Regions from separate parts of the Diaminobutyricimonas aerilata genome, predicted to be linked through region 3. Evidence: predicted binding sites of a transcription regulator. Region 3 holds the regulator's gene; each other region holds the start of a gene.

Region 1 (9,388 bases), 390 kb from region 3:
CGGCTCCCCGTCGATCTCGATGCGGCGTCGGGCGAGGCGGATGTCGCCGGTCATGGGGCCTCCTGTCGGCACTGACGTTCGGGGGTGCTTGTAACCGGTTACTGTAACCGGTTACACTCGGGAACGATCGTACGGCGAGGAGGCCGAGATGGACAGCCCGGGCATGAACGTGAGGCAGATCGCGAAGATCGCCGGCGTGTCCACGGCCACCGTGTCGCGGGTCTACCGCGGCGTCGGCAGCGTCTCGCCCCAGATGCGCGAACGCGTGCAGGCGGCCATCGAGCAGTACGGCTACCGTCCCAGCCACTTCGGCGAGGCCCTCGCCCGCCGGCGCCACGGCGCCCTCGGCATCGTCTTCCCCGGACTCTCCGGCCCCTACTTCGCCGAGCTCATCGACGGCTTCGAGCGCGTCGCGGTCGCGCACCGCATGAGCGTGCACATCGTCGGCACCCACCTGCGGCAGGACGCCGGCGACGAACTCCTCGCGATGACCCGCCGCGTCGACGGGATCGCCGTGCACGGCGGCACCGTGCCGACCGCGACGATCGCGCAATTGGCCCGCAGCACGCCGCTCGTCGTGATCGGCGACCACGACGGCGACGTGCCCGTCACGGTGCGTACCGACAACGACGCCATCCGGCGGCTCGTGCGTCATCTGCTCGACGACCACGGATACCGGCGGCTCGTCTTCGTCGGCACCCCCGACGGTTCCCCCGACATCACCGCCCGGTGGGAGGCGTTCCGGGCCGCCCACCGCGAGGCCGGACTCGAACCGCCCGCGGAGCCGCTGCGGGTCGGGCTCCAGCAGTCCGACGGCGTGCGGGCGGCCGATCGCGTGATCGGCGGCGGATACGACGCCGCGGTCTGCGCCAACGACGAGACCGCGCTCGGCCTCCTCATCGCGAGCCTCGGTCGTGGCGTGCGGGTGCCCCACGACTTCGCCATCGCGGGTGTCGACGACGTGTCGCTCTCCGGACTCGTGCGCCCCGGGCTCACCACCGTCGCCCGCCCCCTCGTCGACCTCGCGTCGACGACCGCTGAACTCCTCCTGGAGCTGATCGAGGGGCGCGACGTGCCCCACGAGACGGTCCTGGAGTCCCACGTCGTCCGCCGGGGCAGCTGCGGCTGCCCCGAACCGGAGGGCGCGAACTGACGGTCGTGCACCCGCACGACCCCGACACGAGGAGGTGTCAGATGACATCACGCAGAAGATGGCGCATCGGGATCGCGGCTACGGCCGTCGTCTCGATCGCCGCCCTGGCCGGATGCACGGGGACGGAGGGCCAGAAGGGCGGCCTCACCGAGGACGGCCTGATCAGCTCGCTGCAATACGGGGACTTCGGCGGTGGCACGAACCCGCAGTCGAACTTCAACCCGTTCCTCGAGGCCACCCGCCTCGCCGCCTGGGACTACGTGTACGAGCCGCTCATGTTCGTCAACGGCTACAGCTGCGAGGCGCAGCCGTGGCTCGCCACCGAGTACGAATGGGTCGACCCGCAGACACTCACCTTCACCCTGCGCGACGGCGTCGAGTTCACCGACGGCGAGCCGCTCACCGCCGCCGACGTGGCGTTCACCTTCAACCTCATCAAGGAGAACCCGGCGCTCGACACCCAGGGTGTCTGGCGGTACCTCAGCGCCGTCGAGGCGACCGATGACGCGACGGTCACCTTCAGCTTCACGGAGCCCGGCGCATCCGCCTTCACGCTCATCAACAACGTGCGCGTCGTCCCTGAGCACATCTGGAGCGAGGTCGACGACCCGGTGACCTTCACCAACGACGAGCCCGTCGGCACCGGTCCGATGACGGTCAAGTCGTTCAACCCGCAGCAGCTCGTCATCGAGCGCAACGAGGACTACTGGCAGGCCGACAAGGTCAAGGTGCAGGAGATCGTCTTCTCGAAGGCGGACGGCGGCGGCCAGGTCGAGCAGCTCAAGCTCGCGCGCGGCGACTACGACACCAACGCGATGTTCATCCCGAACATCGACGAGGCGTACGTGCAGAAGGATCCCGAGAACAACCACTACTGGTTCCCGTCGGCGAGCCCGATCAGCCTGTTCATGAACCTCGAGCAGAAGCCGTTCGACGACGTCGAGTTCCGTCGCGCGATGGCGCACGCCATCGACCGCGACACGATCATCGAGCAGGCCCAGTTCGGCTACGTCGAACCGGCGAGCCAGACCAACCTCGTGCTGCCGGCGCAGGAGGACTTCCTGCCGGAGGAGCTGCAGGGCGACGCCACCTACGTGCCCTTCGATCTCGAGGAGGCCGACCGCATCCTCACCGAGGCCGGGTACGAGCTCGGCGCCGACGGCACGCGCATCGACCCGAGCGGTCAGCCCATGGAGTACACCTTCAAGGTGCCCGGTGGCTGGAACGACTGGGTGCAGGCCGCGGAGATCATCCGCGACAACCTCGGCGAGCTCGGCATCACCCTCGACGTGCAGACGCCCACCCCCGAGAGCATGGAGCAGGACCGCAAGCTCGGTCAGTACGAGATGCTCTTCGGCGTGCGCGGCGGATCGTGCAACATGTTCCGCAACTACCAGGAGCCGCTCGCGAGCGACCAGACCGCGCCCACCGGGCAGGAGGCCGCGACCAACGAGATCCGCTGGCGCGACCCCGAGACGGATGCCCTGCTCGAGCAGCTGCGCGTCGCCGTCGACGAGGAGGGCCAGAAGGAGGCCATCGCCGGTCTCGCGCAGATCATGATGGACGAGGTGCCGTTCGTGCCGATCTGGTACGGCGCCAACTGGTTCGAGTACTCCACCCGCAATGCGGAGGGCTGGCCGAACGAGGACGACCCGTTCGCGCGGCCGACCGACAACCTGCTCATCCTCACGAACCTGCAGCCGGCAGGCCAGGACTAGGAGCGCCCCATGGGCTACTTCCTGCGCAGGTTCGCGTTCTTCCTCGGCACCCTGTGGGCCGCGATCACGCTGAACTTCCTGATCCCCCGGCTGCAGCCGGGGGACCCCGCCGAGGCGATCCTGCGTCGCCTCGGCGGGCAGGACACCGCGATCGACCCCGCCCAGGTGGAGGCGGTGCGCCTCATGCTCGGCATCAGCGGCGAGAACATCCTCGTGCAGTACGGGCAGTACATCGGGGCGGTGTTCCGCGGGGAGTTCGGCGTCTCGTACACGTACTTCCCGTACACCGTGTCGGAGGTCATCGGGCAGGCTCTGCCCTGGACCGTCGTGCTCGTCGGTGTGACGACGATCATCTCGTTCATCGTCGGAACACTCCTCGGCACGTGGGCCGCCTACCGGCGGGGCACCCGCGTCGACTCGGTGTTCACCCTCGGCTCGACGTTCCTCGGCACGCTGCCGTTCTTCTGGATCGCGCTGCTGCTGATCTACGTCTTCGCGTTCCAGCTCGGCTGGTTCCCCGAGGGTGGCGGCTACGGCGGCGGTTCTGCGCCGGGGTGGAACTTCACGTTCATCTCGGACGCGTTCCAGCACTCGGTGCTCCCGGCGCTGTCGCTGCTCATCACCGGTCCGATCGGCTGGATCCTCGCCATGCGCAACAACATGGTGCAGACCCTCGGTGAGGACTTCACCCGCCTGGCGAAGGCGCGCGGGCTGGGCGAGCGGCGCATCGCCCTCACCTACGGTGCCCGCATCGCGATCCTGCCGAGCGTGACCGGATTCGCGATCTCCCTCGGCGGCCTGCTCGGCGGCACCCTGCTCGTCGAGACGATCTTCAACTACCCGGGACTCGGCCGGCTGCTGCTCGAGGCGGTGTCGAACCGCGACTACCCGCTCATGCAGACGCTGTTCCTGCTCACGACGGTGGGTGTGCTGGTGGCCAACCTGCTCGCCGACTTCATGTACGGAGTGCTCGATCCCCGCGTGCGACGGAAGGTGGACGCATGAGCAGCATGACCACGGGAGGCGGCACCGGAGCGCTCGGGCCCACCCCGCAGGGCGAGGATGCGGGCGCGGCGCTCGCCGAGATCGCGAGCAAGCGGCGCGTCCCCGGCTGGTTCGTCGTGCTCTGGCGCGACGTGAAGTGCCGGGTCGGCATGTTCATGGTGCTCGGGTTCGCGCTCATCGCGCTGCTCGCCCCGGTGATCGCGCCGTACGCGCCGAGGGAGACGGTCGGGGCGCCGAGCCTCGACCCGACCGCGGAGTTCTGGCTCGGCACGACCAACAAGGGCGAGGACATCCTCAGCCAGCTCATCTGGGGTGCGCAGACCTCGATGATCGTCGGCATCGTCGCGGGCGTGATCTCCACGATCATCGGCCTCGCGATCGGACTGCTCGCCGGCTACCGGCAGGGGATCGTCGACGACGTGCTGAGCTTCTTCATCAACCTCGGCCTCGTCGTGCCGGTGCTGCCGCTCATGGTGACGCTCGCCTCGTACTCGCCGGTGCGCGGGTTGTGGCTCATCATCATCGTGATCAGCGTCACGGGCTGGGCGTACGGCGCCCGCATCAAGCGGTCGCAGGTGATGACGTTGCGCACCCGCGACTACGTCACCGCTGCGAAGCTCGCCGGCGACGGCACCTGGCGCATCATCGTGCGCGAGATCATGCCGAACATGAGCTCGCTCATCGTGGTCGGGTTCATGGGCGCGGCGCTCGGGGCGATCGGCGGCGAGGCGGGTCTCTCCTTCCTCGGCCTCGGCGATCCGCAGACCACGAGCTGGGGCACGATGCTCAACCAGGCGTCGATCGGCGGGGCGCTGCTCATCGGGCAGTGGGCGTGGCTCGTCGCGCCCGGTCTCGCGCTCGCGCTGCTCATCACGAGCTTCACGCTCATCAACTTCGGTGTGGATGCGCTCAGCAACCCGCACCTGCGGGAGGAATGACCATGGCTCTGCTCGAGGTGCGCGACCTGTCGGTGCGCTACACGCCGCGCGACCAGGATCCCCACGACGCGGTGCGCGGGGTCTCGTTCGACGTGGATCCGGGGGAGTTCGTCGGCCTCGTCGGCGAGAGCGGCAGCGGCAAGTCGACGCTCGGCAACGCGATCCTGCAGCTGCTCGACAAGCCGGCGAAGCAGATCGGCGGCACGGTCCATTTCGACGGACGCGACCTCTCCACCCTCGGCGACGAGGAGTTGCGGCGCCTGCGCTGGGTGCGGCTGTCGACCGTGTTCCAGTCGAGCATGAACTCGCTCAACCCGGTCATCACGATCGGCGAGCAGTTCTCCGAGACGTTCCGAGCGCATCCGGATGCCGAGGGCTCCGGGGACGAGAAGGCGCGGGCGGCCGAGCTGCTCGAGATGGTCTCGCTCGACGCGCACGTGCTGCGCGCGTATCCGCACGAGCTCTCCGGCGGCATGAAGCAGCGGGTCGCGCTCGCCCTCGCGCTCGCGTTGCACCCGCGGCTCGTCGTGCTCGACGAGCCGACGACCGGGCTCGACGTGCTCGTGCAGCGCCGCATCCTCGACCGGTTGCGCGAACTGCAGGGGCGCTTCGGCTTCGCGGTGCTGTTCATCAGCCACGACATCGGCACGGTGCTCGAGATCGCCGACCGGGTGCTCGTGATGTACCGCGGCGAGATCGTCGAGGAGAACGGCGCCCGGCAGCTGCTCGCGGCCCCGCAGCACGAGTACACCCGCAAGCTCCTCGGCGCGTACGCCGCATCGCGGGAGACGGCGCTGCGGCGCACCGCCGAGCACGACGACACGCTGCTCGAGGTGACGGGCCTGTCGAAGCGCTACGCGACCGGTCGCGGGCGCACGAAGTCGACGGTGCAGGCCCTCGACGACGTGTCGCTGCGGTTGCGCACCGGGCGCGTGACGGCCCTCGTGGGCCAGAGCGGGTCGGGCAAGTCGACGCTCGCGCGCATCCTCATCGGCATCGAACGGCCGGATTCGGGTTCGGTCGTCGCCGGGGGAGTGCACGTCGAGCAGTTGCGCGGGCGCGCGCTGCGGGACTACCGGCAGCGAGCGCAGTACGTGTTCCAAGACCCGTACTCCTCGCTCAACCCGACGCGCACGGTCGCGTACACGCTCTCGCGTCCGCTGCTCAACTACGGCGGGGTCACCGGCAAGGACGTGCGCCTCCGTGCCGAGCAGCTGCTCGAGCAGGTCGGACTCACCCCCGCGTCGCGGTTCATCGACAAGCTGCCGCACCAGCTCTCCGGCGGGCAGCGCCAGCGCGTCGTGATCGCCCGGGCGCTCGCGCCGAATCCGGAGATCCTCGTCGCGGACGAACCGGTCTCGAGCCTGGACGTGTCGATCCGCGCGGAGATCCTCGAGCTGCTGCGCAAACTCGTCGACGAGCGCGATCTCGGGATGCTCTACATCACCCACGACCTGCTCTCGGCGCGGTCGCTCGCGCACGAGACGATCGTGCTCGAGAACGGACGGGTGGTCGAGAGCGGCCCGACCGAGCAGGTGACCGACTACCCGCAGCACGAGTACACGCGCGAGCTGCTCGCCGCCATCCCCGACCCCCTGCGCCGCAACATCGCCTGAGGAGCCTCCGGTCCCTGAACCTGTCGGTCCCCGAGCCTGTCGGTCCCTGAGCCTGTCGAAGGGACCACCCCGGACGGCATCGCGCCAAGGGCTCGACGTTCGAACACGTGTTCGATAGGCTCGCCCGCATGAGCATCGCGTTCCAGGCCTCGCTCTTCGACGAGCCGGATGCCCCGGCCACGTTCGGCGAGTTGAGCGCCATGCGTCGCATCGAACTCGGTGCGGGCGCGTGGGTCGACGTGCTGCCGGGCTGGGCGAAGGATTCCGACGGGCTGTTCCAGCGTCTCGTCGAGACGGTGCCGTGGCGGGCGGATCGCCGCGAGATGTACGACCGCGTCGTCGACGTGCCGCGACTCGTGAGCTCGTACGGCGACGGCGATCCGTTGCCCGATCCGGCGCTCACCGAGGCGCGCGGCGCGCTCAACCGGTACTACCGGGCGGGCCGACTCGACGAGTTCGCGACGGCCGGGCTCTGCTTCTACCGCAACGGCAACGACAGCGTGGCCTGGCACGGCGACTACGTCGCCCGCGACAGCATGAACGACACCCGCATCGGCATCCTGTCGCTCGGATCCCCGCGCAGCCTCGCGATCCGTCCCAAGGGCGGGGGAGAGGTCATGCGCTTCCCGGTCGGACACGGCGACCTGCTCGTCATGGGCGGCAGCTGCCAACGCACGCACGAGCACGCCGTGCTGAAGACGGCGAAGGCGGTCGGCCCGCGCGTGAGCGTGCAGTTCCGTCCCGCGTACGCCCGCAGCGGCGCCCCGGAGCGCCGTCCGGGCGGCTTCACCTACGGACGGCCGGTCGTCGGTTTCACCGATCGCACCGCCTGACCCGTCCCAGTCCGGTCCCTGAGCGTTCCCGGTCCCTGAGCCTGTCGAAGGGACCTGCCGTACGACCCGCTTCGACAGGCTCAGCGTGCGGCCCGCGCTGGGCCTCGGCGTCCGTCGGAAATGTGCAAGACGTCGTCGCCACCGCCGCGGCACACTGGCGTCAGGAGGAGGCACATGGGAACCACGAACTACTACGACACGTTCATCGCGATCGCACCGGACTGCCCCGTCGCCTCGGCGGAGGCGCCCGCGGCGCGCGGCGACAAGCCGACCGTCGCGCAGCTTCAGTACGAGCTGATCGCCGCGCATCCGTACGGATCGACCTCCGACGACGTGCTGTTCGCAGTGCACGCCGAACGTCAGGGCATCCCCGAGCCCGAGCGCGCCGTCGAGCGCGAGCGTTTCTTCGCCCGCAGCCAGGCGTGCCTGCGGTCGTCGCCCCTCGGCAAACGGTACGGATGGGGACTGCATCACGACGCGCAGGGACGGGTCGCTCTCGTGCCGGTCGGGTCGGAGGAGTACCGCCGACTCGAGACGGACCCCGCGCTCACCCAGACCCGCGCGATGCGGTCGAAGCGCGCCTGAGGCGTCGCCACCCGGGCCGACCCGGGCTCGAAGCGCGCCCGGGTCAGCGCCGCAGCGACATCGGCCGCGCGTACTCGCCGACGGGCTCGCGCACCCACACGGCGCCCGTCCGGCGCTTCTCCTCGCGCGTGCTGAAACGGTAGAGGTACAGCCGTGCCCGCACCCAGCGCGGGCGCTCGCCGTCGAACGGATCGCGCCGCAACAACCGCAGAGTCGTCCGGTCGGCCTCGAGCAGCTTCGCGAGGAACGGGATGAACCACTGCTCGCCAGGCGAACCGAGCGCGAGGAACCACATGAGCCAGTCGAGCCGCAGGTGGTACGGGGCGAACTGGCGCGGGGTGCGTCGCACGTCGCCCGGTTTGCCCTTGAACTCGTACTCGAGCCACTCGGCCGAGCGCGGGTTCTCGTCGCGGGTGCCCTCGACGACGACCTCGTAGCGCTCGCGCGTCACGCTGCCGAAGGCGCCGTACGCGTTGCCGAGGTTGAGCCGGTTGAACGCCGCGTTCATCAGCTGCCGGCGCGAGAACAGGTTGCGCAGCGCCGGCCACGAGAGCACGAGGATGCCGACCGTCACGATGCCGACGACGATCATCCACCACAGCGGCGACGTGGTGCCGGAGCCCCAGTCGAGCGGGGCGGCCGGGATGACGGCGTGCATGAACGAGTCGGTGATCGGCGCGAACGCGAGCACGATCGTGAGCACGTTGAGCCAGGCGAAGTTGCCGCTGATCACGAGCCACAACTGGGTGGCGATGACGACGAGCGCGGCGATGCTGCCGACCCATCCGGGCACGAAGAGCAGGAACGGCACGACGAGCTGGGCGATGTGGTTGCCGACCACCTCGAGGCGGTGGATGGGCTTCGGCAGCAGGTGCGCGAACCGGCTCACCGGGTTCGGCATCGGCTGCGTCTCGTGGTGGTAGTACAGCGCCGTCAGGTCGCGCCACACCCGGTCGCCGCGCATCTTGATCATCCCGGCGCCGAACTCGAGGCGGAACACGAGCCAGACGACGAGCACGAGCACCGGCAGCGGCGGCGGCACCTGATCGGAGCCGAGGAACGCGACCGTGAAGCCGGCCTCGACGAGCAGCATCTCCCAACCGAACCCGTAGAACGTCTGCCCCACGTTGACGATCGAGAGGTAGAGGAACCACAGCGCGAGGAACGCGAGCATCGGCACCCACGGCGGTCCGAGCTGCGGCAGGCCGAGCACGAGCGAGGCCGCGATCGCGACGCCCGTCCACGCGACGACGAGCAGCATCCGGTCGGAGTACCGCCAGCGGAACAGGGTCGGTCCGCGCAGGTGACGCGCGCGTTCCAGCAGCTCGGGGACGGGCAGCAGCCCGCGCTCCCCGAGGAGGGGGCGGAACTGGGCGGCGGTCGACAGGAAGGCGACGACGTAAACCGCGGCGACGCCGCGTTGCAGCACGAGACGGGCGAACTCGTAGTCGTGCGCGTCGAACCAATGGCTGATCGGCCACTCCATCGCCGCCGCCCCGCTCTCAGTTGCCGGAGACGGCCTTGGTGACGTCGGTGGGGG
Region 2 (9,388 bases), 420 kb from region 3:
CGAGGCGGCAGCGCGCCGACGCGGGTACGCCCTGTACACCACCGCGTCGTCACTGGAATCCGAGCAGCTCCTGACCCGGTTCCACGAGTTCGCGTCCCGTCAGGTGGACGGCGTTCTCGTGCTCCCCGCCGGTGCACCGCTCGACGTGTCCGCGCTCGACGCGGTCGGCATCCCGTGGCTGCAGCTGAACACCGCGACCCCGCAGCCCGGCCTCGCGAGCCTCGGGGTGGACCTGCGCGCCGGCGCCATCGAGGCCACGCGTCACCTGATCGAGCACGGGCACCGTTCGATCGGATACGTCGGCGAGCCGAACACCGATGAGCTCCGCTACCTCGGATGGATGGAGGCCTGCACCGACGCCGGTGTGGCACCCGGGCCGTTCATCGCGACGGAGCTGACCCGGATCGGCGGGTATCGTGCCGGGCTCGCCCTCGCGGTGGACGACGACCGTCCCTCGGCGTTGTTCGTCGCCTCGGATCGCACGGCCCTCGGTCTGTTGCGTGCCTTCCATGAGCGACGCATCGACGTTCCGGGCGACGTCGCGATGGTGGCGTTCGACGGGTCGTGGGAGACCGAGTACTCCTGGCCTGCACTCTCGTCGGTGCGGCAACCCATCGAGGCGATGGCCGACTCGGCCGTGCGGCGGGTGCTCGAACGCTCGGACGCCGACCTCACGCACGAGGTGTTCGCCGGCGAGCTGGTGCTGCGCAACTCGTGCGGGCAGCACTGAACTTTCGCGTGACGGCGAACTCCGTCTATTGACTTTCGATAGATTCACGCTGATACTCGATGGATGCCGACGATCCGTGTTCCCGTGCTGCTTCTTCGCGTCTTCCTCGCGACGCTGTTCGCGTTCCTCATCGTGATGCAGGTCATGAGCCTGCCGGGCGACGTCACCCACGACGTGCAGCAGGCGCCGGAGGCGGCGCACCTGCTGTGGCCGATCCTCGTGGTCGCCGAACTCGGGGTGCTGTGCGTGCAGGTCGTGATCGTCTGCACGTGGCGGCTGCTCACGATGGTGCAGAAGGACCGGATCTTCAGCGAGGCGTCTCTTCGCTGGGTCGACGGCATCGTCTGGGCGTTCGTGATCGCCTGGTCGCTGCTCGCGGGCCTCGCGGTCTACCTGACAGCGTTCATCTACTTCACGCCGGAACTGCGTGACCCGGGCATCCCGATCGTGCTGTTCGGCATGGTGCTGATCGGCGCCGTGCTCGTGCTGCTCATGGTGGTACTGCGAGCGTTGCTGCGGCAGGCGACCGCACTGCGCACCGACATGGAAGGCGTCATCTGATGCCCATCGTCGTGCGCATCGACGTCGAGCTCGCCAAGCGCAAGATGAGCGTGGGGGAGTTCGCGGAACGGGTGGGTCTCACCCCGGCGAACGTCGCGGTGCTCAAGAACGGCCGGGCGAAGGCGGTGCGGTTCAGCACGCTCGAGGCGATGTGTCGCACGCTCGAGTGCCAGCCGGGCGACCTGCTCGAGTGGGTCGACGAGGACTGATCCGCGCTCCGTCGTCAGCTCGCAAGACCGATCGCGAGGGCGAGGACGCCCAGCAGCGGCGGGCCGAGCTGGATGATCGCCGCCCGGGCGTTCGCAGGCCTTGAGAGCAGCAGCACGAGTCCTGCCGCCACCATCGATCCCGCGCCGACGTACACGAGCGTCGCGCCGATCACGGTCGAGCCCGCGGCCACGAACACGATGCCGAGCGCCGTCGCGATGGCGAGGAACAGGTTGTAGAAGCCCTGGTTGAAGGCGAGCACCTTGGTCGCGGCGGCCTCCTCGGGCGTCCTCACCCGGAACGTGCGGCGGGTGCTCTCGCGCTCCCACGCGATCGACTCGAGGTAGAACACGTACACGTGCACGAGGGCGGCGAAACCGACGAGCACGAGACCGACGACGACGACCATGGGCTGCCTCCTGTGCGTTCACGGATGGACGACGCTCACTCTATGAGGCGGGTGGTTCCGCGGTGCTCCCTTCGACAGGCTCAGGGAGCGAACGGGTCCACGATGCCGTGCTCCCTTCGACAGGCTCAGGGAGCGAACGGGTCCACGATGCCGTGCTCGCTCCGACGGGCTCAGGGAGCGAACGGGTCGGCGTAGGTGTTCAGGATGCGCCGCCACTCCGAGTCGTACCAGTCGGCAAGCGGGTCGGGACCGATCCGCTCGAGTTCGGGGGCGTCACCCGCCGGCGACACCTCGAACGCCGGAGTCGGTGGGGGAGGCCCGTAGCGGATCTCCGGTTCGGAGAGATGGGTCGATCCGAGCGGGGAGGTCCACTCGAGGTCACCCGGGGCGGGACCGGGTCTCACCGTCCAGCCCGTGTGATGTTTCAGGGTGTGATGAGCTCGGCACAGGTGAGCGAGGTTGAGGTGATCGGTGGCTCCGCCGTCCGCCCAGTCGGTCGTGTGGTCGAGGTCACACCGGTCGGCAGCGCGCCCGCAGCCGGGGAAGCGGCAGGTGCCGTCCCGCATCCGCAGCCAGTCCCTCATCGCGGTCGTCGGCCGGTACCGGGTGCGGCCGATGGAGAGCGCCGCGCCGGTCTCCGGGTGGGTGAGTACCCGGGTGAATGAGGGCGCGTCGGCGGTGAGCCGGCACGCGGTCTCCAGGTCGACGGGGCCGAAGCCGTCGAGCACGGGCGGTTCGTCCGACTGCCCGAGGAGGGTGAGGACGGGCACCGTCAGTCGCACCGTCGGTACGATCGGGCTGGCACCGGGGGCGTCGCCGCCGAGCAGGAGCTCGGTCAACGTGTCGGCCATGATCTGGCGACGGGACCGCGTCTCTTCCGGCGCGCCCCGCAGCCCGAGCGCGGTGTCCTCGAGCCGGTTGAGGATGGCGGTGGCCTCGACGGCGGGAAGGTAGGCGGTCAGGTACGCCATCTGGTCGTGCGTGTACTCCACCGCGACGTGACGTTCTTCAGCGGCGGCCCGGTGCCGCTCGACCGCCTTCTCGGCCGTGATCTTCTGCCGCAGCATCCGCACGCGGTGATCGAATCGGGCCGAATTCATCCGCTCGGCGACACGCAACGCGCCCTTCTCGAGCTCCACGACCTGCTCCGCCGTGAGGCCGACGCTGTGCCGAACCATCACATGTGCATGTCGTTCGCTGATCGACCCCTCTCGGAACACGCGAAGCGTGCCCGGAAGTCGCTCATGCAGGGCCCACGCGGTCTGCAGCAACTGCTCCGCCGTGCGCTCGGTGGTGGACAGCATCGTCGCGACCTCGGCGCGGAGCGACCGCCATCCCAGCTCGGAATCGGCGCGGAACCGTACCCCATCCGCCGCGGACGGGGCGCCGCAGGCGAGGCGGAATCGCTCGACCAGCTCCAGACGACGGAAGGCGGCGATGTTGACCTCGCGGTCGACCATCTGCAGCTCTTCGGCGAGCAGGAACTGCGCCTCGAGCCCCGCGCCGGCAGGCGCCATCGCGGCGACTTCCGCGGCGGTGCTGCCCTGCTCCATACCCACAGGACACCAGACACCACCGACATTCGGACCCACGCGTCCGACCGGGGGGAGGCCGGACTCACCGAGAGTGGGGAGGCGGCGAACCGACCAAGGACACCCCCGCCCATGACGGGGGACGGACGGTCCACGTCCCCCGAAACGCCGACGGTGCCCCGAACGGGGGGCGGGGTACTCTGTAGGCGGAGAGCAGTAGAACCGGCGTTCTATTGGGAGAGATTCATGAAAGCGGTCATCAAGAAGTTCGTCCCGCGGTCGGCGCGGAAGTGGTACTCGGACCAGCGACGCCAGCAGGTGGCGCGCCGCGAGTACCGCCTCGACCGCCGACGCTACATGCGCGCCGCCGCGCCCCCGGATTCCGCGGTCGCCTACGGCGTCACCGGCCGGCAGCTCGAGACCCAGCTCACGAAGGACTACCACCGCGTCGAGAAGGGGCTGGCCCTCGCCGCCCCGAAGACGCAGTTCGGTGCGGCCGTCTCGCAGCGACTGGAGTCGCTCATCCCGGTCGCCCGGCGCGAGGCGCTCGTCGGCGCACACGTCGGCTACGCGGAGGACGCTCGTACGGCGCTCACGAGCTGGAACACCGACGCGGTGCGTGCCGACGTCGTGAGCCCCCTCGGAGCCGACATCACCCGCCACGACCTGACCACGGATGAGGTGACGCGGTTCTTCGAGAGCCGCCGCAGCATCCGCGACTTCGATTCCTCGCGGAGGGTGCCGCGCGAAGTGCTGCTGCATGCCGCGAACCTCGCCGGCCACACCCCGTCGGTGTGCAACCGCCAGTCGTGGACGGCCCACTTCTTCGACGACCCCGAGCAGGTGCGTCGGGTGCTGAAGTTCCAGAACGGCAATCGCGGGTTCGCCGAGCAGGTGCCCTGTGTGGCCGTGATCACGGTCGACTCGCGGCTCTTCGCCGGGGTCGAGGAACGCAATCAACCCCACATCGAGGGCGGCCTCTTCGCGATGAGCCTCGTGCACGCGCTGCACGGGCTCGGCGTCGGCACGTGCATGCTGAACATGTCCGTACGCAACGATCGGGCGGACCGCCTGCGTGCCGCGATCGGTCTCGAGGAGCACGATCAGGTCATCCTGATGGTCGCGATCGGATACCCCGCGCCGGGCTTCCGAGTCGCACGCTCGCCTCGCCGCACCACGGACGAGATCGCCGTCATCCACTGACGGAGGCGGGTCGGCGCGGTGTCGCGCGCACGCAGGCAATACTCTGGGCACATGCAGCACGACGTCGACGGCAGCGCGGGCGACCCGCCGATCCGCCGGCGGTCCAACTATCGGCCGCCTCCCGAGGGGTTCCGCTACCCGTTCACCGACGGGGTTCCGGGCGACACTCCACGGTCCGATACCGACGCGGATGCGACGGAACCGACGCCCGAGTGGCCTGCGGCGCCCGAGGTGCACACGCCACCCGTCGCGCCCGATCCGGCCCCGGCGCCGGTCCGCGACACCCATATCGCCCCGACGGCAGCTGAAGCCGCCGCCGCCACCGGCGCCGCCTCGACCGGCACGCCGGGGGAGCCGCCGATCGCGGCGTCGAGTCCCATCGCACCGGGCGCTGCCCCCTCGCCCGAGGCGCCGGTCGTGGATTCAGCGGCACCCTCCGCGTCCGGTCCCGACGAGTCGAGCACCCTCGACCGCATCGAGTGGCTGCAGGCCGAGCTCGCCCGCAGATCGCTCGAGTCGCCCGCCACCGCCGAGCCGCAGCCTCCCGCCGGTCCCACGGCGCCGACGGCATCCGTACCGCCCGCACCGGCTGCCGAGCCGATATCGCCGTTCGGGCCGCGCTTCATCGACCCCTCCGAGGAACAGCAGGCGGCCCCTGCCGCGGGGGAACCCACGCCGGCACCGTCATACATCTCCGATCCCGCTCCCCTCCCCATCGAGCCCGCCTGGACGCTCGAGCCGGCTCCCGCTACCGACGCCGCCCCCGACGAACCGGCGACCCGGCGACTCGAAGCGATCGACGAGACGTCGGCGCCGTCCGTCCCCGTCGAGGCGGAGTCCGTCGCCGGTGCCACCGCGACGGACGATGCGGACGAGCCCGACCCGTTCGAGGAGCTGCTCGCACTCGTCGGCGGAGGTGACGACCGCGAGCCGGGGGCGTCCGTCGAGACGCCGATCACCGGTGACGCGCCGGCTGCGACGCCCGATCCGTTCGATGCCCTGCTGAGCGGGAGCACGCCGGCGGTCGATGGGCATCACGGCGCCGAGGCGGAGAACGACGGTGAGCCCGAGGGCCGGCGCGGGCTCCGCGGCTGGTTCGGCCGCGGCCGCCGGGAGTGACCGCAGACGTCGGTGCGGGGCCCGCCTACACTGAAGGGATGCCCCACGTGCTCTCCTCCGTGCTCGCGGTGATCGAGTCGGCATGGCCCCGATCGGGTGCCGAGAGCTGGGACGCCGTGGGCCTCATCAGCGGGGATCCGCAGGCGCCGGTCGAACGCATCCACCTCGCGGTGGACGCCGTCGCGGCGACCGTCGACGAGGCGCTCGACGCCGGCGCGCAGCTGCTCGTCGTGCATCACCCCCTGTTGCTGCGTGGGGTGACGACGGTCGCGGAGGACCGCTACAAAGGCGCGCTGCTCGCCCGGCTCATCCGCGGCGGATGCGCGCTCGTCGCGGCGCACACCAACGCCGACGTCGTCGAAGACGGCACCTCCGGTGCCCTCGCCGCGCGCCTCGGTCTCGTCGAGACCCGCCCGATCGTGCCCGGCGAGACGCCCTCCCGCGGACTCGGACGGGTGGGACGGCTCGCGCAGCCGACCACGCTCGGCCGCCTCGCCCGCGAGCTCGCCGACATCCTCCCGCCGACCGCCACCGGGGTGCGCGTCGCCGGCGACTACGAGCGCCCCGTCGAGAGCGTGGCGTTGTGCGGCGGAGCGGGCGACTCGCTGCTCTCCGACCCCGCCGTCCTCGGCGCCGACGTCTACATCACCTCGGATCTGCGCCACCACCCGGCTTCAGAGGCGGGGGAGAACGCGCGTCACGGATCGGGGCCCGCCCTCATCGACGTGTCGCACTGGGCCAGCGAGTGGCTGTGGCTCGAGCACGCCGCACGCCGATTGCGCGACGACCTGCCCGGCACCGAGGTCGTCGTGAGCGAGCTGCGCACCGACCCCTGGGATTTCGCGGTCATCCAGTGACCGTCACCACCAACCGAACGGAGCGTCCATGGCGTTGAAAGCCAGCCCCGACGACCAGGCACTGCTGCTCGATCTGCAGCGCTTGGACAACCTCGTGCAGCAGCTCGACCACCGGGCGAAGAACCTGCCCGAGCACGTGCAGCTCACCGCCCTCGCCCGCGAGGAGGAGCAGCTGCGTGTGCAGCTCGCCCAGCGCCTCGGCGCATGGGAGGACGCGAATGCCGAACTCAAGCGCACGGAGTCGGATGTCGCGGTGGTCGAGGCCCGCATGACGCGGGACAACGCCCGGTTGCAGGCGACCTCGTCGGTGCGCGACGTGCAGGCGCTCGAGCAGGAGCTCGCCGCCCTCACGTCGCGGCTGAGCGACCTCGAGGACATCGAGCTCTCGGTCATGGAGCGCGTGGAGGCCGCCCAGGCCGAACTCGACGCCACCCGCGCCGCGATGACGGAGATCGCGGCGAAGCGCGCGGAGCTCGAGCAGTCGCGCGACGCCGCGCTCGCCTCGATCGACGGCGACCGGCGGCACGCGCAGGCGAACCGCTCGACCGTCGCGGGACGGGTGCCGGCCGACCTGCTCGCGCTCTACGAGAAGCAGCGTGCCCGGTACGGCGTGGGCGCGTCGCTGCTGCGCGGAGGGATGTCGACCGCGTCCGGTGTCGCCCTCAACGCGTCCGACATGAACGCCGTGCGTGCCGCCGCCCCCGACGACGTGATCCTGTGCCCGGACTCCTCGGCGATCCTCATCCGCACCGCCGAGTCGGGGCTGTGATGGCGCGCGAACTCGTCGTCGAAGCCGACGGCGGATCCCGAGGCAACCCCGGACAGGCCGGCAGCGGCGCGATCGTCCTCGACCCGGCCACCGGGGAGGTGCTCGCGGAGATCGGCACGTACGTGGGGATCGCGACGAACAACGTCGCCGAGTACCGCGGACTCATCTCGGGTGTGAGCCGCGCGATCGAGCTCGACCCGCACGCCGTGCTCACGGTGCGGATGGACTCGAAGCTCGTGGTCGAGCAGATGAGCGGCCGCTGGAAGATCAAGCACCCCGACATGGCCGAGTTGGCCGCCGAGGCGCGCCGCGTGCTCACCGGAACGCCGGTGCGGTTCGAGTGGATCCCGCGCGAGAAGAACTCCCGTGCGGACAAGATCGCCAACGAGGCGATGGACAAGAAGCTCTCCTTCGCGCGCTGATCGACGCGGGCGGTCGACGCCGCCACCGGGTTGCCCGGTACCCTGGACGAAGCAAACGGGCCGGCAGACGGTCGCGTCGCCCGCTTCGGCGGGTGCCGAGGAACGTCCGGGCTCCACAGAGCAGGGCGGTGGGTAACACCCACCCGGAGTGATCCGCGAGAAAGTGCAACAGAGAGCAGACCGCCGCGCGCAAGCGCGGTAAGGGTGAAACGGTGGTGTAAGAGACCACCAGGCGCCCGAGTGATCGGGTGCGCTGGGTAAACCTCGCCCGGAGCAAGGTCAGACAGACGCCTATGAGGTTGCTCGCCTCGGCGTCGGGTGGACCGCTAGAGGGCTGCGGTGACGCAGTCCCGAGAGAGATGACCGTCGAAGGTGCCTCGTGCACTGGAACAGAACCCGGCGTATCGCCGGCCCGTTTGCCTCTACTGGAATGGTGTGATGGACCCGTTCCTCGCCACGCCCGCCTCGGACGACGACCGCTGGCTCGCCGACCGCCTCGACTCGAACGACGCGATGCACTGCGTCGTTCCGCGAAGGTTCGAGGCGTACGCGCGGGTGTTCCCGCCCGTGCACCGCAGGCGGTTCGACCCGGACGGTTGGGCGATGATCGACGAGCAGCGGATGTCGTGGGCCCAGATCGCGGACGAGACGGGCACGGTCGCGCATCCGCTCATGCAGTGGGACCGCATCGCGCCATCCTCCGAGGAACGCGATGGCGCGGGCCGCGTCACGTCCACGGCCGAACCGCAGCCCGGTTGGGCACCCGTGGAGCTCGTACAGCAGCTGGTGCGCCTTTTGCTGCCGCACACGTCGACACCGGATGCGGTGGTGGCCGGCATGTGGGAGGGCTACGGCGAGCTGCGCGAGGGCGGCAGCTGGCAGATCCTCCTCTGGGCCGGCGACGGACCCGCGCCGGAGCCGCCGCCCCGCACCTATCCCGAGCTCGCGTATCCGACCCTCGCTCTGCCGCAGCGCTCCCACCACCTTTTCACCGCGGACGGCCGCGCTGTGGCCACCGGCGACCCGGCCGAGTGGTTCACCGGCATCGGGCGCGCACCGAGCCTGGTGTGGCCGCACGACCGCTCGTGGACGATCGTGAGCGAGGTGGACTGGGACACCGTCGTCGTGGCGGGCTCGCGGGCCGCGATCGACGCCGTGCTCGCCGATGACACTCTCGAGACCGCCGAGATCCCGGCTGGAGCGGACCTCTCGAGCCTCGGCGATCGGATCAATCCGGCGAGAACCGATAACCCATCCCCGCCTCGGTGAGCAGGTAGCGCGGAGTCGACGGATCCGGCTCGAGCTTCTTACGCAGCTGCGAGAGGTAGAGGCGCAGGTATCCGGTGTCGCTCGTGTACTGCGGACCCCACACCTCGGTCAGGAGCGTCTCGCGCGTGACGAGCCGGCCCGGGTTGCGCAGCAGCACCTCGAGCAGGCGCCACTCGGTCGGTGTGAGCCGCACGCCCGCGCCGTCCCGCGTCACGACCCGCGCGGCGAGGTCGACGGTCACGCCGCCGAAGGTGACGGCCGCCGCATCCTGCTCGCCGGGCACCCGGCGGGCGAGCGCGCGGAGGCGCGC
Region 3 (9,388 bases):
CGCGGGATCCCCGGGAGCGAGCCGGACGGTCACGACCGCCGGTTCCGGCTCGACCGCCCTCATGAACTCGGCGAGCACCATCTCGTCGGAATGGCTCGGCGACCAGGCCTCCCCGCGGGCGATCGCCCATACGGCGGGACGACGGACGACGAACTCGGTGTCGGATCCGGGATCGAGCACGACGAGTTCCGTCTGCTCGCTCGCCGCCGCGAGGGCGACGCGCACGGCCTCGGCGGGCACGGGACGTGCGGTCGGGTTCCACCGGCCCATCGTCTCGACGGAGGTGAATGCGGGCAGCACGGTGCGTCCGTCGGGGCCCGCCACGGTGACGATGGAGAGTTCCTGGCTCTTGTCCACGAGGTGTCCGTGCTCTCCCACGGCGCTCTCGCCGAGCGCAGCGAGGAGCGGGATGAGCAGCCGGGCACCACGCAGCGCGTCGACGACCTCGGTCTCCCCGACCTCGTGGGCTATGAACCGGCGCAACGCTTCGAGCAGCGCCGGATCGGCCCGCCCGTCGTCGGCGGCGTGCTCGTTCGGCGTGAAGCTGCGGCCCGCCCAGGGCTGACCGGCCGAATCGGCGCCGGTCACTCAGTCCCCGGCGACGTCGAGCGCTTCGGCGAGCGTGAAGGCGCGCGTGTACAGCGCCTTGCCGACGATCGCGCCCTCGAGGCCGAGGGGCACGAGGTCACGGAGTTCGGCGATGTCGTCGAGGCTCGACACCCCGCCGGAGGCGATGACCGGCCGGTGCGTGCGCTCCATCACCTGGCGGAGCAGCTCGGTGTTCGGGCCGCGCAGCGTGCCGTCCTTCGTCACGTCGGTGACGACGTAGCGGGCGCAGCCGGCCTCCTCGAGGCGGTCCATGACCTGCCAGAGGTCGCCGCCCTCCTTGGTCCAACCGCGGGCGGCGAGGGTCGTGCCGCGCACGTCGAGCCCGACGGCGATCGCCTCGCCGTATTCGGCGATGACGTGTGCCGCCCACTCGGGGTTCTCGAGGGCCGCGGTGCCGAGGTTGATGCGCTTGGCGCCCGTCTCGAGGGCCGCCTCGAGCGACGCGTCGTCGCGGATGCCGCCCGAGAGCTCGACGTTGACGCCGCGGCAGTTCTTGACGACCTTCTTGATGACGCCGCGGTTGCTGCCCCGGCCGAAGGCCGCGTCGAGGTCCACGAGGTGGATCCACTCGGCGCCCTGCTCGATCCACTCGAGGGCCGCATCGATCGGGTCGCCGTAGTTGGTCTCGGTGCCCGCTTCGCCCTGGGTGAGGCGCACGGCCTTGCCGCCGGCCACATCCACCGCCGGCAGCAGGACCAGTGCCGGGGTGGTGCTGAACTCGCTCATCGCTTCGCCTTCCGCGGCCGGATCGCCGCAACAGGAACCAGATACTAGCCCACCTGCGGCGGGCACGCCGTCAGAGGCTGCGCAGCCAGTTGCCGAGCAGGCGGATGCCCGCGCTGCCGGATTTCTCGGGGTGGAATTGGGTGGCCGAGAGCGGCCCGTTCTCGACGGCGGCGAGGAACCGCGTGCCGTGTTGCGCCCACGTCACCTTCGGGCTCGCGAAGGGACCCATCGGCTCGAGCGTCCACTCCTGCGCCGCGAAGGAGTGCACGAAGTAGAACCGCTCGTCGTGGAGTCCGTCGAACAGCACCGAATCGCCGGGCGCCTCGACGGTGTTCCAGCCCATGTGGGGCACGACGGGCGCATCGAGCTCGTCGACGGTGCCGGGCCATTCGCCCAGTCCCGGCGTCTCGACGCCCCGCTCGACGCCGCGGTCGAACATGACCTGCATGCCGACGCAGATGCCGAGCACCGGCCGGCCGCCCGCGAGCCGGCGTTCGATGAGCTCGCCGCCGCGCACGCGGGTGAGCGCGTCCATGACGGCGGCGAAGGCGCCGACGCCCGGCACGAGCAGCCCGTCGGCCGCCATGACGCGGGCACGGTCGGAGGTGAGGTCGACGCGTGCCCCGGCGGCCTCGAGCGCCTTGACGGCGGAGTGCACGTTGCCCGAGCCGTAGTCGAGCACGGCGACGGTGGGGGTGGCCACGGTCAGAGCGCCCCCTTGGTGGAGGGGATGCCCGTCACGCGCGCGTCGGGTGCGACAGCCTGCCGGAACGCCCGCGCGAACGCCTTGAACTCCGCTTCGGCGATGTGGTGCGGGTCGCGCCCGGCGAGCACCGTGAGGTGCACGGTCAACCCGGCGTGGAAGGTGATGGCCTCGAACACGTGGCGCACCATCGAGCCGGTGAAGTGCCCGCCGATGAGGTGGAACTCGAAGCCGGCGGGCTCGCCGCCGTGCACGAGGTAGGGGCGGCCGGAGACGTCGACCACGGCCTGCGCGAGCGCGTCGTCGAGCGGCACGAGGGCGTCGCCGAAGCGGGCGATGCCCGCCTTGTCGCCGAGCGCGCGGGCGATCGCGGTGCCGAGTACGATGCCGGTGTCCTCGACGGTGTGGTGCACGTCGATGTCGACGTCGCCGCGGGCCTCGACCTCGAGGTCGACGAGCGAGTGCTTCGCGAATGCGGTGAGCATGTGGTCGAAGAACGGCACGCCCGTGCTGATCTGCGAGCGACCGGACCCGTCGAGGTCGATGCTCAAGCGGATGCTGGACTCGCTGGTCTCCCTGCGGAGCTCCGCGACCCGTTCTGCCGTCATGCTCTGATCCTACCGAGCGCCTCGAGGAACGCCGTGGTCTCCTCCTCGGTGCCGGCCGTCACGCGCAGGTGGTGCGGGATGCCGACGTCGCGGATGAGGATGTCCTCGGCGAGGAGCGCCTCGAAGGTGCGGTGCGGGTCCTCGACCCCGCCGAACAGCACGAAGTTCGACCAGGAGGGCAGCGGGGTGAAGCCGAGGGCGGGGAGGTCCCGGATGAGGCGGTCGCGCTGACCGCGGATCTCGTCGACCATCGCGAGCATCTGCGGGGCGCACTGCAGCGCCGCGATCGCGGCCGCCTGGGTGAGCGCGGACAGGTGGTACGGCAGCCGCACGAGGCGCAGCGCGTCGGCGATCACCGGGTCCGCGGCGAGGTAGCCGAGCCGCGCCCCCGCGAACGCGAACGCCTTGCTCATGGTGCGGCTGACGATGAGGCGCGGGCGACCGGGCAGCAGGGTCAGCGCGCTCGGGGCGTCGTCGGGCATGAACTCGGCGTACGCCTCATCCACGACCACGATCCCGTCGGTGGCGTCGTACACGGCCTCGATGACGTCGATGGTGAGCGGGGTGCCGGTGGGGTTGTTCGGGGCGCACAGGAAGACGAGGTCCGGGCGGTGCGCCTCGACCGCCGCGACGGCGGTGGGCACGGAGATCTCGTAGGCGGCGTCGCGCTCGGCGGCGATCCAGCGCGTGCCCGTGCCGGCGGCGAGGATCGAGTGCATCGAGTAGGTGGGCGGGAACCCGAGTACGGAGCGGCCCGGGCCGCCGAACGCCTGCAGGATCTGCTGCAGGATCTCGTTGGAGCCGTTCGCCGCCCACACCTGCTCGGGGTGGATGGTGCCCTCCGGTCCGCTGAGGTAGCGGGCGAGGTGTTCGCGCAGCTCGGTGAACTCGCGGTCGGGGTACCTGTTCATGCCCCGCACCGCAGACCCGAGGGCGGCGAGGACGTGGTCGACGACCTCCTCGGGGATGCCGTGCGTGTTCTCGTTGACGTTCAGCGCGATCCGCACGTGCTTCTGCGGGGCGCCGTACGGCGATAGACCGCGCAGGTCGTCACGGATGGGCAGCTCGTCGAGGGTGGTCACCCCGGAAGTGTAATGAGCGGACGCGGAGCGGCCGGTCAGTCGGCCGCGTAGGCGACCGGCACGGCGATGCGCTGACCGGGCTGCACGGCCGCGCCGTCGAGCCCGTTGAGTCCGATGATGTCGTCGACGACGTCGCGGGGGTCGACCTCGGGCGCCACCTGCTCGGCGATGCCCCACAGCGACTCACCCGCCTCGACCGTGACGTACGAGAAGTCGACCGCGCGCTGATCCGCCGTCGCGACGGCGTCGCCGCCGTTCAGCGCGGAGAAGACGGCGCCCGCCGCGAACGGCAGCGCCGCCGCGAGGGTGATGACGACGCGACCGCGACGGGTCAGTCGGAGTCGCGGGGTGCGCGTCGGTCGGGTGATGCCGGTAGGTGCGTAAGCGGTGCTCATCGGTCCTCCTCTGCGGACTCAGTCCGCATCGGGCGCTCGGCCGGGAGCGCCCGATGCGAAACTGTGTACCGAACATATCTTCGATCGAACAGAGTTTCAAGCGCAGAGCGCGTTTCGCCCGTTCTTCAGGCGACACGCTCGAACGGATGTTTCCCTGTGCGCCCGAAGGCGGATACAGTTTCGATTGTTCGAGAGACAGTCGAACAGGAGCCACCGACATTGGAGCGCGCGATGGACGAGACGACACCCGCCGGCGATCGTGCGACCCGGCGCCGCAAGAGCCTCAGCGACAAGCAGATGGCGATCCTCGAGGCGATCCAGCGGTCCGTCGCGAGCCGGGGCTATCCGCCGAGCATGCGCGAGATCGGCGACGCCGTCGGGCTGTCGTCGCTCTCGAGCGTCACCCACCAGCTCAACCAGCTCGAACTGAGCGGCTACCTGCGACGCGACCCGAACCGTCCGCGGGCCCTCGAGGTGCTCATCGACGTGCCCTCGACCTCCGACGCGGAGCCCGCCACCTCGACCATCGGAGACGCCGCCCTGGTGCCGCTTGTCGGCCGCATCGCGGCGGGCATCCCGATCACCGCGGAGCAGCAGGTGGACGAGGTGTTCCCGCTCCCCCGCCAGCTCGTGGGCAAGGGCGAGCTGTTCATGCTCAAGGTCGTCGGCGAGTCGATGATCGACGCCGCGATCTGCGACGGCGACTGGGTCGTCGTGCGCCAGCAGAACACCGCCGAGAACGGCGAGATCGTCGCCGCGATGCTCGACGACGAGGCCACCGTCAAGGTGTTCCGTCAGCGCGACGGCCACACCTGGCTGCTGCCGCGCAACAGCGCGTTCGAACCGATCCTCGGCGACTACGCGCAAGTGCTCGGCAAGGTCGTCGCCGTGCTGCGTTCGGTCTGAGACCCTCGTCGGGTCGGCGCCCGGCGCGGCGTCGTACCGCGGTGCCATCCGGGCCCGCAGAGATCCGTCCGTCCTCCGACGAGCGCACCGCGCCCGATCCGTAGCGTTCACCGTGCCCGCATCCCGCGGAGCAGACAGACGGAGGACGACATGATCGAGGCACACGGCCTCACCAAGCGGTACGGGCCGAAGACCGCGGTCGACGGCATCGACTTCACCATCCCGCCGGGGCGGGTCACCGGCTTCCTCGGGCCGAACGGCGCCGGCAAGTCCACCACCATGCGGATGATCGTCGGCCTGGATCGTCCGGACGCCGGCAGCGTGCTCGTGTCGGGCAGTCCCTACGCCCGGCTGCGTGCCCCGCTGCACGAGGTGGGCGTGCTGCTCGACGCGAAGGCCGTGCATCCGGGCCGCACTGCCGAGAAGCACCTGCTGGCTCTCGCCGCGACCCACCGCATCCCCCGCCGCCGGGTGCGCGAGGTCATCGAACTCACCGGCCTCGAGACAGTCGCCCGCAAACGCGTGGGCGGGTTCTCGCTCGGTATGGGGCAGCGCCTCGGCATCGCCGCGGCGATGCTCGGCGATCCGCGCGTACTCATCCTCGACGAACCGGTCAACGGCCTCGACCCCGAAGGCGTGCGCTGGGTGCGGATGCTGCTGCGGCACCTCGCGAGCGAGGGACGCACGGTGCTGCTCTCCTCGCACCTGATGAGCGAGATGGCTCAGACGGCCGACCACCTCATCGTGATCGGCCGGGGTCGCGTGCTCGCTGACGCTCCCGTCGATCAGGTCGTCGGTGCCGGAACGACGCTCGTGCGCGTGCGCACACCCCGTCCCGATGCCTTGACCGCCGCCCTCCCGGGCGTGCAGATCGCGGTCGCGGAGGACGGCGCCCTCGAGGCGACCGGCGCGACCCCCGAGCAGATCGGCGACGCCGCGGCGCGCGCGGGGATCCCGCTGCACGAACTCACCACGGTCGCGGGCTCCCTCGAGGACGCCTATCTCGACCTCACCCGGGACGCCGTCGAATACGGCTCGGCAGCGATCGGGGCGACCCGATGAGCGCCGCGATCGTGGACCGTCGCGGGGTGAGCTCCGCCGGGGTGGTCGCCGGGGAGTGGATCAAGCTCTCGTCGCTGCGTTCGACCGTGTGGCTCCTCGCCGTGACCGTCGTGGTCTCGATCGGGTTCGGGCTGCTGCTGGCCTCGACCGCCCCGTTCCCGCCCGGACCCGTTCCGGTCGAGGAGCGTGCGGCGTTCGTCGCCCCCGTGTTCGGTGCCGGCGTGCTGTTCACGCAACTGATCGCCGCGGTACTCGGCGTGCTCACCATGAGCGGCGAGTACTCCTCCGGCATGGTGCGGTCGAGCATGACGGCCGTTCCGCGGCGCATCCCGGTGCTCGCGGCGAAGGCCGTCGTGCTCGGGGTGACCGTGTGGGTCGTCGCGGCGTTGAGCGGCTTCGGCGGCTACCTCGCCACCTTGCCGGCCCTCGCCGAACGCGGCCTCGACGTGCCGCTCACCGACCCCACGCTGCTCGGCCAGCTGCTGGGCGGACCGACCTACCTCGCCCTCGTGGCGCTCTTCGCCCTCGGAGTCGGCACGCTGCTGCGGTCGAGCGCCGGAGGGATCATCGTGGTCATCGCGGTCATTCTCGTCCTGCCCGTGCTCGTCGTGCTGCTGCCGGCCGAGATCGCGGAGGCCGTGACGCCCGCGCTGCTGCCGACCGCCGGCGAACAGATCGTGGGCTTCGGTCGCGGGGTGCTGGAATACTGGCAGGCGATGGCGGTCGCCGTCGCGTGGGCCGCGGGCTCGCTCGTGCCGGCCGCCCTGGTGCTGAAGCGGAGGGACGTCTGAGCGACCGACCGCAGAGCGGCCCCGTCGACGCATCGTCGGCGGGGCCGCTCGAGCTGCCGCGGCCACCGGGAGTGCTGCGGCGCTTCTTCGCGGCGCACCCGAACGCGACCGACATCATCGTCGCGTCGCTCTACGCGCTCTCGACACTCGTCTGGATCGTGGGCTCGTCGACTTGGGCGGTCGCGGTGCTGCCCGCGCTCGTCTGGGTGGTCGCCGTGCTCGGACGCCGACGCTATCCCGTCGCGGCGGTCGTCGTCTCGAGCGTGACGACCTTCATCGCGTTCGCCATCACGGAGCAGGGCGACATCATCGCGCCGCTGCTCATCGTCTACGCCGGTGCGGTGTACCTGGCGCCGTGGCTCGCGTGGGCGGGATTCGGATCGCACACCGTCGCGACACTGCTCGGCATGGCCGTCGGCGTCTCGGCCGGCACCTCCACCGCCACCTCACAGGGTCCGGTCTCGCTCGTCTGGCTCGCGGTCATCCCCTACACCGCACTGCTGCTCATCGCCGTGCTCATCGGGGTCAACGTGGGCAACCGCCGCCGATACCTCATGGCGCTCGTCGACCGGGCGGAACGCCTCGCCCGGGAACGGGATCAGCAGGCGGAGCTCGCCGCCGCGGCGGAACGGGCGCGGATCGCCCGGGAGATGCACGACGTCGTCTCCCACGGACTCACGGTCGTCATCGCCCTCTCCGAGGGCGCCGCGGCGACCGTCGCCCGCGATCCGGCCGCCGCGGAGGACCTCATGCGGAGGGCGGCCAGCGGGGGTCGGGAGGCCCTCGCGGAGATGCGCCGCATGCTGGGCGTGCTCGGCAGCGACGCCGGCACCGCCCCGCAGCCGCGGCTCGACGACCTCGACGCGGTCGTCCGCACCGCACGTGAGGCCGGCCTCGCCGTCGACTACCGGGTGAAGGGCACGCCACCCTCCGATGCGGCCCTGCAGCTCGCCGTCTACCGGGTGGTGCAGGAGGCGGTGACCAACGTGTTGCGCCACGGGGTCGGCGCGGGCTCCGTCACCATCGACATCGAGGCGCGACCCGACGAGACCGAGGTCGTCGTCATCAACGACGGGCCACGCGTGGCACCCGGCTCCGACAGCGGCGGTCGCGGGCTGCTCGGGATGCGCGAGCGCGCGGCACTGTACAACGGGACCGTCGACGTCGGGCCCCGCGAGACCGGAGGATGGCGGGTGCACGTCGTACTCCACCACCCGGAGAGGAACAGATGACCATCCGCATCGCCCTCGTCGACGACCAGGACCTGCTGCGACTCGGCTTCCGCATGGTGCTGCAGGCCGAGCCCGACCTCGAGGTCGTGGGCGAGGCCGCGAGCGGCCGGACGGCGCTGACCATGGTCGCCCAGGCCCGCCCGGACGTGGTGCTCATGGACGTGCGGATGCCCGACGGCGACGGCATCGAGGCGACCCGGCGCATCGCCCAGGACCACCCGGACACGCGCGTGCTCATCCTCACCACCTTCGACCTCGACGAGTACGCCTTCGCCGGATTGCGCGCCGGAGCGAGCGGATTCCTGCTCAAGGACACCCGGCCGGCCGAACTGCTCTCGGCCATCCGCGCCGTGGCCGCCGGGGATGCGGCGGTCTCCCCGCGGGTCACCCGGCGCATGCTCGAGCTGTTCGGGGACCGACTGCAGCCCGATACCCCGGTCGTCGACGACCGTCTCGACGCCCTCACCGAGCGGGAGCGGCAGGTGCTCGTGGCGATGGCGGAGGGCCTGAGCAACGGCGAGATCGCCGAGCGCTTCTTCGTGTCCGAGTCGACGGTCAAGACGCACGTCGGCCGGGTGCTCGCGAAACTCGCGCTGCGCGACCGCGTGCACGCGGTGATCCTCGCCTACGAGACGGGACTCGTGCGGCCCTGACGTGTCCCCCGCACGCGACGACGCCCGCCCGGTCGGGAGACCGGACGGGCGTCGGGAAGCCGCTCCGTCAGCTGACGACGACGGTGCCACCCTGACGCAGCGCATCCGCGGTGCCGGGGTCGACACGCACGTGCAGGCGGGTGCCGAGCTCGTCGTAGTCCGTGGACAGCACGACACCGCGATGGTGCGCGAGGGCCACCAGGTCGCCGCGATCGAACGGCACCACGACGTCGAGTTCGACCGGAGGGGTCGGCAGGAGCTCGCCGATACGGGCGAACAGCTCGTCGACGCCCTCCCCCGTGCGCGCCGAGACGAAGATCGCCTGCGGCTCGAGACCGCGCAGCACGAGCCGCGTGTCGTCGTCGACGAGGTCGGACTTGTTGAAGACGACGATCTCGGGGATGTCGCGGGCACCTGCCTCGCCGATGACGTCGCGCACCGTCGCGATCTGGCTGCCCGGGTCGGGGTGGGATCCGTCGACGACGTGCACGAGCACGTCGGCGAGCGCGACCTCCTCGAGCGTCGAGCGGAACGCCTCGACGAGCTGGTGCGGCAGGTTGCGCACGAAGCCGACCGTGTCGGCGATCGTGAACTCGCGGCCGTCCTCGGTGCGCGAACGGC

The links. Region 3 encodes LexA, which represses DNA repair genes until DNA is damaged. Its sites were predicted from a motif close to TCGAACANNTGTTCGA; they were not measured.
Region 1: the regulator LexA is predicted to act here: its motif matches at 6,530-6,545, upstream of CLV46_RS12180 (alpha-ketoglutarate-dependent dioxygenase AlkB).
Region 2: the regulator LexA is predicted to act here: its motif matches at 3,657-3,672, upstream of CLV46_RS08230 (HNH endonuclease signature motif containing protein).

What each region holds. Positions count from the first base shown of each region.
Region 1 is NZ_PGFF01000001.1:2,520,659-2,530,046, reverse strand. Features, by position in the region: gene CLV46_RS12210 (beta-galactosidase) at 1-54, opposite strand, end outside; gene CLV46_RS12205 (LacI family DNA-binding transcriptional regulator) at 149-1,153, shown strand; gene CLV46_RS12200 (ABC transporter substrate-binding protein) at 1,195-2,871, shown strand; gene CLV46_RS12195 (ABC transporter permease) at 2,881-3,876, shown strand; gene CLV46_RS12190 (ABC transporter permease) at 3,873-4,814, shown strand; gene CLV46_RS12185 (ABC transporter ATP-binding protein) at 4,817-6,430, shown strand; gene CLV46_RS12180 (alpha-ketoglutarate-dependent dioxygenase AlkB) at 6,559-7,263, shown strand; gene CLV46_RS12175 (DUF6157 family protein) at 7,438-7,848, shown strand; gene CLV46_RS12170 (lipase maturation factor family protein) at 7,892-9,334, opposite strand; gene CLV46_RS12165 (DUF2795 domain-containing protein) at 9,351-9,388, opposite strand, start outside.
Region 2 is NZ_PGFF01000001.1:1,708,539-1,717,926, forward strand. Features, by position in the region: gene CLV46_RS08210 (LacI family DNA-binding transcriptional regulator) at 1-730, shown strand, start outside; gene CLV46_RS08215 (DUF2975 domain-containing protein) at 794-1,291, shown strand; gene CLV46_RS08220 (helix-turn-helix domain-containing protein) at 1,291-1,500, shown strand; gene CLV46_RS08225 (DUF1304 domain-containing protein) at 1,515-1,907, opposite strand; gene CLV46_RS08230 (HNH endonuclease signature motif containing protein) at 2,078-3,460, opposite strand; gene CLV46_RS16665 (nitroreductase family protein) at 3,686-4,642, shown strand; gene CLV46_RS08240 (hypothetical protein) at 4,694-5,761, shown strand; gene CLV46_RS08245 (Nif3-like dinuclear metal center hexameric protein) at 5,800-6,618, shown strand; gene CLV46_RS08250 (zinc ribbon domain-containing protein) at 6,647-7,387, shown strand; gene CLV46_RS08255 (reverse transcriptase-like protein) at 7,387-7,809, shown strand; RNA gene rnpB (RNase P RNA component class A) at 7,865-8,229, shown strand; gene CLV46_RS08265 (hypothetical protein) at 8,248-9,078, shown strand; gene CLV46_RS08270 (response regulator) at 9,038-9,388, opposite strand, start outside.
Region 3 is NZ_PGFF01000001.1:2,127,667-2,137,054, forward strand. Features, by position in the region: gene CLV46_RS10265 (SseB family protein) at 1-588, opposite strand, end outside; gene priA (bifunctional 1-(5-phosphoribosyl)-5-((5-phosphoribosylamino)methylideneamino)imidazole-4-carboxamide isomerase/phosphoribosylanthranilate isomerase PriA) at 589-1,335, opposite strand; gene hisH (imidazole glycerol phosphate synthase subunit HisH) at 1,406-2,038, opposite strand; gene hisB (imidazoleglycerol-phosphate dehydratase HisB) at 2,041-2,646, opposite strand; gene CLV46_RS10285 (histidinol-phosphate transaminase) at 2,643-3,728, opposite strand; gene CLV46_RS10290 (LysM peptidoglycan-binding domain-containing protein) at 3,764-4,123, opposite strand; gene lexA (transcriptional repressor LexA) at 4,355-5,029, shown strand; gene CLV46_RS10300 (ABC transporter ATP-binding protein) at 5,180-6,091, shown strand; gene CLV46_RS10305 (ABC transporter permease) at 6,088-6,882, shown strand; gene CLV46_RS10310 (sensor histidine kinase) at 6,954-8,114, shown strand; gene CLV46_RS10315 (response regulator) at 8,111-8,767, shown strand; gene hflX (GTPase HflX) at 8,835-9,388, opposite strand, start outside.